Regions from separate parts of the Rhizobium sp. NLR22b genome, predicted to be linked through region 1. Evidence: riboswitches for the same ligand, from Rfam matches in the RefSeq annotation. Region 1 holds a riboswitch; the other holds the start of a gene.
What was found. Region 1 has a riboswitch for cobalamin ahead of nrdH (glutaredoxin-like protein NrdH). Riboswitches for the same ligand answer to the same signal wherever they lie in the genome.

Region 1 (5,057 bases):
CGAGAACCTCGATGACGCGGCATTGGTCGACGCGGCCGTGGCCGCAGCTCTCCACCATCATTTCCAGCTCGGCCTTCAAAGCCATCAGGCTGCGGATGCGCTGCTCGACTTCGGCGAGGCGAGCCTTGGCGATGGCGTCGGCCGAGGCGCAGGACTGGTTTGGATCATCCTGCAATGTGAGCAGCGTGCGAATTGCCTCGATCTCGAAACCGAGCTCTCGGGCATGACGAATGAAAGTGAGGCGGCTGATATCGGCAGGTTCGAAGGATCGCTGGTTGCCTTCGCTGCGGCTCGGGGCCGCGAGCAGGCCGATGCTCTCGTAATAGCGCACCGTCGGCACCTTGACGCCGCTTCGGCGGGCCGCTTCGCCAATCGTAATCTTTTTCATGATTTTCTCTTGCACCTCTAGTCGCTAGAGGATGTAGGAGGGGTGCTTCTGTTTGACAAGGAAGCGCATCATGGTTGAGACGAGCGAGACACGATACAGGGTCGGCGGCATGGATTGCGCTGCCTGCGCGACCAAGATCGATACCGCGGTCAGGCGCGTAGCAGGTGTTGTCGATGTCTCCGTCTCGGTGGTGACGGGCACCATGACCGTCCGGCATGACGGCAGCAGCGATCTCAAGGCAGTCCAGAGGAAGGTGACGGGGCTTGGTTATTCCGTCTCGCCGTTTACCGGAAATGCGAAGCTCGCGCGTGAAGACCGCCCGCACCATCATCACGATCATACCGCTCATGATCACGACCATGCCCATGACGACGAGAAGGAAATTGACGGCCGGCATGGGGACGACCATGCGCCGATGGCCGGTCGCTGGTGGCGGAGCAGGAAGGGCCGGCTGACCATTTTTTCGGGTGGAGCGCTCGTTGCCGCCTATGCCGTCGGCCATGTGGTGCCGGCGAGTGCGTCCTACGCCTTCTTCGTCGCGATACTGGTCGGTCTGCTGCCGATTGCGCGGCGAGCCGTCATGGCGGCTTTGTCCGGCACGCCGTTTTCGATCGAGATGCTGATGACGATCGCCGCCGTCGGCGCCGTCATCATCAATGCGGGCGAGGAAGCGGCGACCGTCGTCTTCCTGTTCCTCGTCGGCGAGTTGCTCGAAGGCGTGGCGGCGGGCAAGGCGCGCGAAAGCATCCAGTCGCTGACGGCCCTGGTGCCGAAAACCGCGCTGCTCGAAGACAATGGCCAGATGCGGGAGGTGCCGGCGGAAAGCCTTGCCGTCGGCGCGGTCATCATGGTTCGCCCCGGCGACCGCATTTCGGCGGACGGCGTCATCGTCTCAGGCGAGAGTGCGATCGACGAGGCCCCGGTGACGGGCGAGAGCACGCCGGTGCGCAAGGGCGTCGATGCCGGCGTCTATGCCGGTACGGTCAACGGTGATGCGGTGCTCAGGGTTCGCGTCACGGCGGCCGCTGCCGACAATACCATCGCCCGCGTCGTCAAGCTGGTGGAAGAAGCGCAGGAATCGAAGGCGCCGACGGAGCGCTTCATCGATCGGTTCTCTCGCTATTACACGCCGGGCGTGGTCGTCGTCGCCGCACTTGTCGCGGTCGTTCCGCCGTTGTTTCTCGGCGGCGCGTGGGGTGAATGGATCTACAAAGGCCTTGCCATCCTGCTGATCGGCTGCCCCTGCGCGCTCGTCATTTCGACGCCGGCGGCGATCGCCGCTTCGCTGTCGGCGGGCGCGCGGCGCGGGCTCTTAATGAAGGGCGGCGCGGTGCTGGAGACGCTCGGCACGGTGACGATGGTCGCCTTCGACAAGACAGGCACGTTGACGGAAGGCAAGCCTCGGGTGACGGACATTGTTTCCTTCGGATTGGGCGAGGCGCAGCTCCTGTCGCGCGCGGCTGTGCTCGAGCAGGGCTCCAGCCATCCGCTGGCACTGGCGATTCTCCACCGCGCCAAGGCGGACGGCGTGCCCGTGCCGCCGGCCTTCGAACTGGAAGCGCTGCCGGGCAAGGGTGTCACCGGCAAGGTCGGCGGCGAGACATTGGATCTCTTGTCGCCGCCCGCCGCCCGCGAGTGCGGGGCGCTGAACGGGGAGCAGGAAGCGCGTATTGCAGGGCTCAATGATGAGGGCAAGAGCGTATCGGTGCTGCTCGTCAATGGCACTGCGGCCGGCCTGATCGCCATGCGCGACGAGCCGCGCGAGGATGCCGGGGCGGGGCTCTCCGCGCTCAAATTGGCCGGTGTCAAGGCGATGATGCTGACCGGCGACAACAAGCGGACGGCGGCAGCCGTCGCCGGCATGCTCGATATCGACTGGCGCGGCGAGATGATGCCCGAAGACAAGCAGCGGGTCGTCGGCGAATTGAAGCGTCAGGGCTTCGTCGTCGCCAAGGTCGGCGACGGCATCAACGACGCGCCGGCGCTCGCCGCCGCCGACATCGGTATCGCCATGGGCGGCGGCACCGATGTGGCGCTGGAGACCGCGGATGCCGCCGTGCTGCATGGACGCGTCGGCGACGTGGCGCGGATGATCGCGCTTTCCAAGCGGACCATGCGCAATATCCTTGAGAATATCACCATTGCGATCGGGCTGAAGGCTGTCTTCCTGGTGACGACGATCGCCGGCATGACCGGGCTCTGGCCGGCGATCCTCGCCGATACCGGTGCCACGGTGCTGGTGACGATCAACGCGCTCAGGCTGCTTCGTGTACGGGGATGAATGTTTTGCCGGTGGCGGTTTGAAGACCAGCGATTCGGGGCCGGTCATCCGTTAGGTCGGCGCTCGGTTTGCTGACAAGGTCTCATGCTCGGCCTTGTGCCGGGCATCTCACCACTGCAATTATCTGGCAGGAAAGCTCTTATTTTCAGAATGGACCTGGGTGGATCGTCGGCACAAGGCAGCACAAGGCCGAGGATGACGTCGCGGGTTTTGCGTCGTCTATCCGCAGCCTGGCAGCTGGCTATAGGCCAGCCCCACTACGGTCATCTCCAAGCCTGTTTTCGTTAAGCTTTCGTTGTCCATGTTTTTCACAGGAATGCAGCGATTTCAAACCTGCCGTAACGCAATGCACAAACCATCCGTTGACGTGAATTACGATTCGCGTACTATATCTAGTGTTCAAGGTTCCTTCGATTCGTGAGGATCGGGGGCTAAGACGGGAATACGGTGCGCTGCGCCATCATGGTGCGACAATGCCGGAGCTGCCCCCGCAACTGTAAGCGGCGAGCAACTGTCCGATTTCAGGTCACTGGAGCATGATGCTCCGGGAAGGCTGGGGCAGGGTGCTTCGACCCGTGAGCCAGGAGACCTGCCTCGAACGCAACGTCCACGGGCGGGGTGTCCGGAAGGTCGCGTGCATGAAGCGGAATGATCCGTGTCTGTTGCGCTGCCCCGAACGTCCGCATGAGCATTTCGGGGGTTTGAAGTCATGTCGAGAACATCAAAGCCGCCGCCCGTGCACATCCTGCGAGGGATGATGTCGGGCGTTTAAAGCGCCAACTTTGCCAGATCATTATCAAGCATTGCCCCGGACGTCGCACGGCGCCCGATCCCAGTCCTGTGTCCTGCATTCACTGACATCACGAGGAAGATGATGAGCGTTACCGTTTACAGCAAGCCGGCCTGTGTCCAATGCACGGCCACTTACCGCGCCCTCGATCGCCTGGGCGTCGATTATGAGATCGTCGATATTTCCGAGGATGCCGAAGCGCTCGATCGCGTGCTTGGCATGGGCTACATGCAGGTTCCGGTCGTCGTTGCCGGCGAGCAGCATTGGGCGGGCTTCCGCCCCGACATGATCAGCGCGCTCTCCTGACCGGAGAAAAGCGGTGGGGCTGATCGTCTATTATTCCAGCCGATCCGGGAACACCCATCGTTTCGTCGAGAAGTTGGGATTGCGCGCGACGCGCATTCCCGTCGGCGCTGAAGACATCCACATTCGCGAACCCTATGTGCTGATCTCGCCCACCTATTGTGGGGACGGCGGCCCAGGGATCGTCAAGGGCGCCGTGCCCAAGCAGGTGATCCGTTTCCTCAACGAGGCGGAAAACCGCTCCAACATCCGCGGCGTGATTGCCGCGGGCAACAGCAATTTTGGCGAGACCTACGGGCTTGCCGGCGACGTCATCTCGAAGAAGTGCCAGGTGCCGTACCTCTACCGGTTCGAGCTCCTGGGAACAGCCGAGGATGTCGCCAATGTCAAAGACGGGATGGGACGATTTTGGACACGGGAACAAATCTGACGCGGGATACAGGCGCAAAACCACTTAAAGCGGCCGAAACACTCGACTATCACGCACTGAACGCGATGCTGAACCTCTATGACGATGAGGGCAGGATCCAGCTCGACAAGGACCGCATGGCGGCCAAGCAGTATTTCCTGCAGCATGTGAACCAGAACACCGTGTTCTTTCACAATCTCCGGGAAAAGCTCGATTACCTCGTGACCGAGGGCTATTACGAGCGGGAGGTTCTCGACCAGTATTCCTTCAATTTCGTCCGCGGCCTGTTCGATCAGGCCTATGCGCGGAAATTCCGCTTCCCGACCTTCCTCGGCGCTTTCAAATATTACACCAGCTATACGCTGAAGACCTTCGACGGAAAGCGCTATCTCGAGCGCTATGAGGACCGCATCTGCATGGTGGCGCTGACCTTGGCGCGGGGCGATGAGGCGCTTGCCCGTGACATGGTCGACGAGATCATTTCCGGGCGTTTCCAGCCGGCGACGCCGACTTTCTTGAATGCCGGCAAGAAGCAGCGCGGCGAACTCGTTTCCTGCTTCCTGCTGCGGGTCGAGGACAATATGGAATCGATCGGCCGGTCGATCAATTCGGCACTGCAGCTATCGAAGCGCGGCGGCGGCGTGGCGCTGTCGCTGACGAATATCCGCGAGGCCGGCGCGCCGATCAAGCAGATCGAGAACCAGTCCTCCGGCATCATCCCGGTGATGAAGCTCTTGGAAGATAGCTTCTCCTACGCCAACCAGCTCGGCGCGCGCCAAGGCGCGGGCGCGGTCTATCTCAACGCGCATCATCCCGACATCATGCGTTTCCTCGACACCAAGCGCGAAAATGCCGATGAGAAGATCCGCATCAAGACGCTGTCGCT
Region 2 (5,057 bases), on a different contig from region 1:
CGCACCACCGTCGCCGAGACGTGAGCACCTCGCTTGGTTTCCTCGACCAATTGTCCAGCATTTTCAGCCCGCTGCGACGATGTTTTGACTGTCGTCGTCACTTCATCTAGTGCCGCAGCGGTCTGTTCCAGTGCTGCCGCCTGCTGTTCGGTCCGTTTGGCCAGCTGATCTGCGGAGGAAGCCAGCTCGCTCGATCCGCCCTCAACCGCGACGGAAGCGATCTTTATCTCTGTCAGCGCGGCTGCGACGGCCTGGACCATGTTGTTGAAGTCCTGCCGCAATTTATCGAATTCAGGGCCGAGATCGGCAAGCTGGATCGAGAAGTCGCCGGCGGCCAGTCTTTCCAATGCGTTCGCAAGAGTGGTCATCACCAGCCGTTGCCTGTTGCCGGCTTCTTCCGTCAGCAATGCGTTGCGGGCCCGTTCGGCGTCGAACGAGGCGGTCTGCTCGGCAGTGACTTGCTCTCTTTCGACCTTTGCGATCGCCTCGTGACGGAAGACCTCCAGCGCACGGGCGAGGAAGCCGATTTCGTCGCCATTCTCCTTGTAGGCGACGGAGGAGGCGAGGTCGCCATTCTGCAGCGCGCCAATTCGTTTGCTGAGGATCCTGAGCGGCCTGCCAACGAGGCTGCGCATGGCGAGGAGGAAAGCGATGACGGCGAGAACGGTGATGGCGGACTGCGTGAGCAGCGAAACGAGGACCTTCTGGCGGACTTCGGAAGTGATTTTTTCGACAGACCAGTTCGTGACGATGTAGCCGGTTGTCTTGCCCGACTTGTCCAGCGGCAGCGGCGCGATAATCGTGACCAAACCGGCGGACATTCCGCTGTCATCGATCGTCGTTTTGTCGGGTTTTGCGCTGAGGCGGGTCGCCAGGTCGGCCGGCGTTGGCAAACCGGAAACGCCGTCGCGGGTCCAGCTGTCGACGGCAGCGAGCTCTGCGTTGAATGCGGCAAATTGCACAAGATCGAGCGAGGGATCGTCACGATACAGCGAATAAGCCTCGCGAACGGCGTTCGCCTTGCCCCATTTGACGCCGCCGGCGGCCAGAGATGCAAACTGCTCCGCATCCTTGGACCAATTTGCGTGGGCGCCGTCAACCAGCGCCCGGGTTTCATACATCCATGTATAGGTGGCCAAGGCGGAAATGCCGCAGAGATTGACGGCAACGATAATCGCCGCCAGCTTGGCTGTCAGGGGCATCGTTTTCAAGAATTGGAACATCCGTGGAGCCTGGAATTGCGGCTCGGTCGACCATCTTCGCGACCGGCACATCAGCGCGGCATCGACGCTGACGGTCACATCACGAGCGCTCATGCCCATGTCGGAGTTTGCGACCCAAAACGCGCAAAGGCAGTGTGGATTTGATGTGTGAATAAATCATAAAGTAGAGGAGGATGGGCGGGCACACAGAGGCTGTTTCCTCCTGCGACCAAAAGATCGCCGAGGAGGGGGTTGTCTGCCCGGTGATCCGCCCCTCGATCAGCCATATGCAGCCGTGGTTTCAGGTTCGGTCTGCGTGCACTTGCCGCCGCGTCGGTTTCCTGAAATAGATGCGCCGTCAGGTGCCCGCCGTCCAGGCGGGAGAATCGGGAATCCGGTGCAAGGCCGGAACGTGCCCAACGCTGTAAGGCCGACGTCTGCCGCTTCATCGCGCCACTGGCTTTTGCCGGGAAGGCTGCGGCAGATGGATGAAGCCAAGTCAGAAGACCGGCCTGGCGAGATAGACCCAACCCGCGCGGACGGCGGGCGGTTGCGTTGTTGGGGATTTGACGATGCGACCCTTTGATGCGGATGCCCTTTCGGCGGCGTCCGGTTTTTCGCTGGCCGAGCGCGAAGCCGTGTATCACGCGATCATGACGCGGCGTGACGTGCGCAGCCAGTTCCTGCCCGATCCGTTGCCCGACGACGTCGTGGCGCGGCTCCTGACAGCCGCCCATCATGCGCCGTCGGTCGGCTTCATGCAGCCATGGAATTTCATTCTGGTGAATAGTCCAGCTGTCCGTGCGCGCGTGCGCGACGCCTTTGCCAAGGCCAACGAAGAGGCGGCGTCGATGTTCGAAGGCGAGCGGCGGCAGGCCTATCGGTCCCTCAAGCTCGAAGGCATCGTGGAGGCGCCGCTCGGCATATGCGTGACCTGCGATCCCACTCGCGGCGGCAGCGTGGTGCTGGGACGGACGCACAATCCGCGGATGGATTCCTATTCGACCGTTTGCGCCATCCAGAACCTCTGGCTTGCGGCCCGCGCCGAAGGGGTCGGCATCGGCTGGGTCAGCATCTTTCGTGAAGGCGACCTGAAATCAATTCTCGGCATACCCGAGCATATCGAGGTGGTCGCTTGGCTCTGCGCCGGCTTTGTCGATCGGCTTTATGATGAACCGGAACTCTCGGTCAAAGGCTGGCGGCAGCGGCTGCCGCTCGAGGAACTGGTTTTCCACGACGGATGGGGACGCAACGACCCTTAGCAATTACTGCTGTTGTGGTTGCGGGCCCGGCGTCGCCGGATTGGCAAGGTCGATCGAGCCCTGGTCGCCAGCAAGGAATTGCGGGCCGACCTGACGGACCTTGTTCTGCGTGGGGTCGTAGGGACGCTCGGGAACGGATGGCTGCGGCGGGACTGCTGCTGCCGCAGTATCTTTCGCCGGCGGATTGGTGCGGACCGTCGTGATCGAGCCCTGCTGCGGCGGTTCGCCCAGGGTCTGCTTGCCGCGCATCTCCTCGTAATAGGCGGTCAGATTGCAGGCGCAGGTATTTTTCTCGCCGGGAGCGCGGTTCTTGTAGGCAAAGGCGTTCTTCATGGCGCTATAGGGCGCGCCTGTTGCGACCGAGATCATGTTCGAGGCTTCGGTGCTGGTCACGTCGCGATAGAAGAGCTCGGTCTCGATGCCGGGGCACATCTTGGCGCAGGTCTGCGCATCGCGGCCGAAATCGACCGAGGTGGTGTTCGAACTGATCGGGAAGAAGCCGCCGTCGCAGCTGCGAACGCAAATGGTGCTGACCGGCGAAAACATTTCGGCCCTCGGCAGGCCGTAAAATGGATCGGCCTCTTCACCGCCGCCAAGCGGGATGAAGGTGTCGGTGCGCATCGCCTGTTCCTCGACGCTTGGGGCAGGATCGCTGGCGCTGCGCTCGGTCGGGGCATAGAAATTGTCGCTGCTGCAGCCATTGCGTTCGAGGGCCGCCGTCAATTCCCGGCGCGCGTCGTCATCGCCGGCCTGGCTGCGCAACTCGTCGCGCTGATCCTGGAGATAACGGATATTGTCGACCATCCGGGCTTCGGCATCAGAAAGCTCGGCGCAAAAATCGGCATTCTCGCCGCCGATCACCACCATGCTACCCGAGGTGCAGCCATAGCTGCGCAGATCGTTGCGGACCTTGCGCAGCTCGAGGTTCTGCTCGGCGATTGCGCTGGCATATTGGCGCGCTTCCTGCCCGTTATTGTTGCCGATCGATCGTGGTAGGTCGGCCAGGCGACCACGCAGGTCGTTGCAGACGGCGCTGCTCTGTGCGGCAGCCGGCGATGCCAGCGCAAGCACAAGAGCAAGAGACAGGTTTCGGCGTTTCACGGCATCGTCCGGAAGTGAGAAAGTGTCGATCGGTCAAAGGTGGCGTCCATTCGCCGTACCTTGTCTCTTAAGGTATTTCTCTTAATAAGCTTGGATCAATTCCTAGCGCATTTTCGGGATTTTATCCAGAAGATGCGGGCAACAGCGTTGCCCCGGCGACGGACACTGCAGCCGTTAACAGCAGTTCCCTTCTTCATCCGAATTGTTATTCTCCCAGCTCGCTCCTGCTGGGGATTGGTTTTCACTGGGGATAAAGCAAATGCGCTACATGCTGATGCTGCATGCGGACGAAGCTGCCGGGAAGTCCATAGCGCCCGAGGACATGGCGCGCTTCATGGGCCAGATGTATGCCTATCAGCAAGCGCTGGAGAAAGCGGCAGCATTCGTCTCCAGCAATGCCCTGGTCGGTTCCTCTGAGGCGAGTGTCGTTCGCGTTCAAGGGAATGACGTCAGTGTTCTGGACGGCCCTTATGCGGATATTCGCGAACAGTTCGGTGGGTACTTTATCATAGACGTTGCCGATATGGACGAAGCCAACAAATGGGCGGCGCGCTGCCCTGCTGCGTCCTGGGGAACGGTTGAGGTTCGTCGCATCAGGGATGCGTCGGAACATGCAGGATGACGGTTTCGGGTTCCACCGTTGCCCGAGGTGTAGCAGAGCGAGTGGCGCGCGAGAGCTATGGTCGCCTCGTCGCCTATCTTGGCGCGCGCTTGGGTGATATCGCGTCCGCCGAGGATGCGCTCGCGACTGCTTTCCTCACGGCTCTCGAAAAATGGCCTGTCGATGGCGTGCCCGATAACCCCGATGCCTGGCTGTTGACGATCGCGCGCAGGCGCAAGCTCGACGACTGGCGCAAGGACAAAGTGAAGGCGAAGAGCGCCGATCGTCTTACCCTCATCGCCGAGGAACTCTCGGCAGCGGCGGAAATGGATGAGGAAATTGCGGACAGGCGACTGGCGCTCATGTTTGCCTGCGCACATCCCGGCATCGATGCCTCCGCGCGAACGCCGCTGATCCTCCAGACCGTGCTGGGCCTGACCGCTGCAGACATCGCCGCGCGGTTTCTCGTCTCTCCGAGGGCCATGGGCCAGAGGCTCGTAAGAGCCAAGGCGAGGATCAGGGATGGGAAAATTCCGTTCCTCGTGCCGGAAAAGGAGGAACTATCGCACCGGCTGCCGCCGATACTCGCCTCCATCTACGCCGCCTATACCAGCGGGTGGATGGACATCGACAGGGCGGAAGCGCTTGGACAAGAGGCAATCTGGCTTGCAAGCGTGGTTGTATCCCTGCTTCCGCATGAGCCGGAGCCGAAAGGTCTTCTTGCGCTGATGCTTTATACGGAGGCGCGGCGATCATCCCGCAGGGCCCCCGACGGTGCATTCGTACCGCTGGACAGCCAGGATGTCGGACTTTGGGATCACGATCAATTGCGCCTCGCCGAGGGTCTCCTGCGAGAAGCCAACGCAAAGGGTCCGACTGGCCGCTACCAGA

Region 2: linked by a shared signal. The riboswitch ahead of bluB (5,6-dimethylbenzimidazole synthase) and the one ahead of nrdH (glutaredoxin-like protein NrdH) in region 1 are both predicted to bind cobalamin.

What each region holds. Positions count from the first base shown of each region.
Region 1 is NZ_JABDWM010000035.1:7,306-12,362, reverse strand. Features, by position in the region: gene HJC00_RS30940 (helix-turn-helix domain-containing protein) at 1-388, opposite strand, end outside; gene HJC00_RS30935 (heavy metal translocating P-type ATPase) at 459-2,669, shown strand; cobalamin riboswitch at 3,055-3,281, shown strand; gene nrdH (glutaredoxin-like protein NrdH) at 3,544-3,765, shown strand; gene nrdI (class Ib ribonucleoside-diphosphate reductase assembly flavoprotein NrdI) at 3,779-4,192, shown strand; gene nrdE (class 1b ribonucleoside-diphosphate reductase subunit alpha) at 4,171-5,057, shown strand, end outside.
Region 2 is NZ_JABDWM010000012.1:75,831-80,887, forward strand. Features, by position in the region: gene HJC00_RS19780 (HAMP domain-containing methyl-accepting chemotaxis protein) at 1-1,223, opposite strand, end outside; cobalamin riboswitch at 1,546-1,733, shown strand; gene bluB (5,6-dimethylbenzimidazole synthase) at 1,775-2,464, shown strand; gene HJC00_RS19790 (DUF2865 domain-containing protein) at 2,468-3,565, opposite strand; gene HJC00_RS19795 (YciI family protein) at 3,825-4,187, shown strand; gene HJC00_RS19800 (RNA polymerase sigma factor) at 4,184-5,057, shown strand, end outside.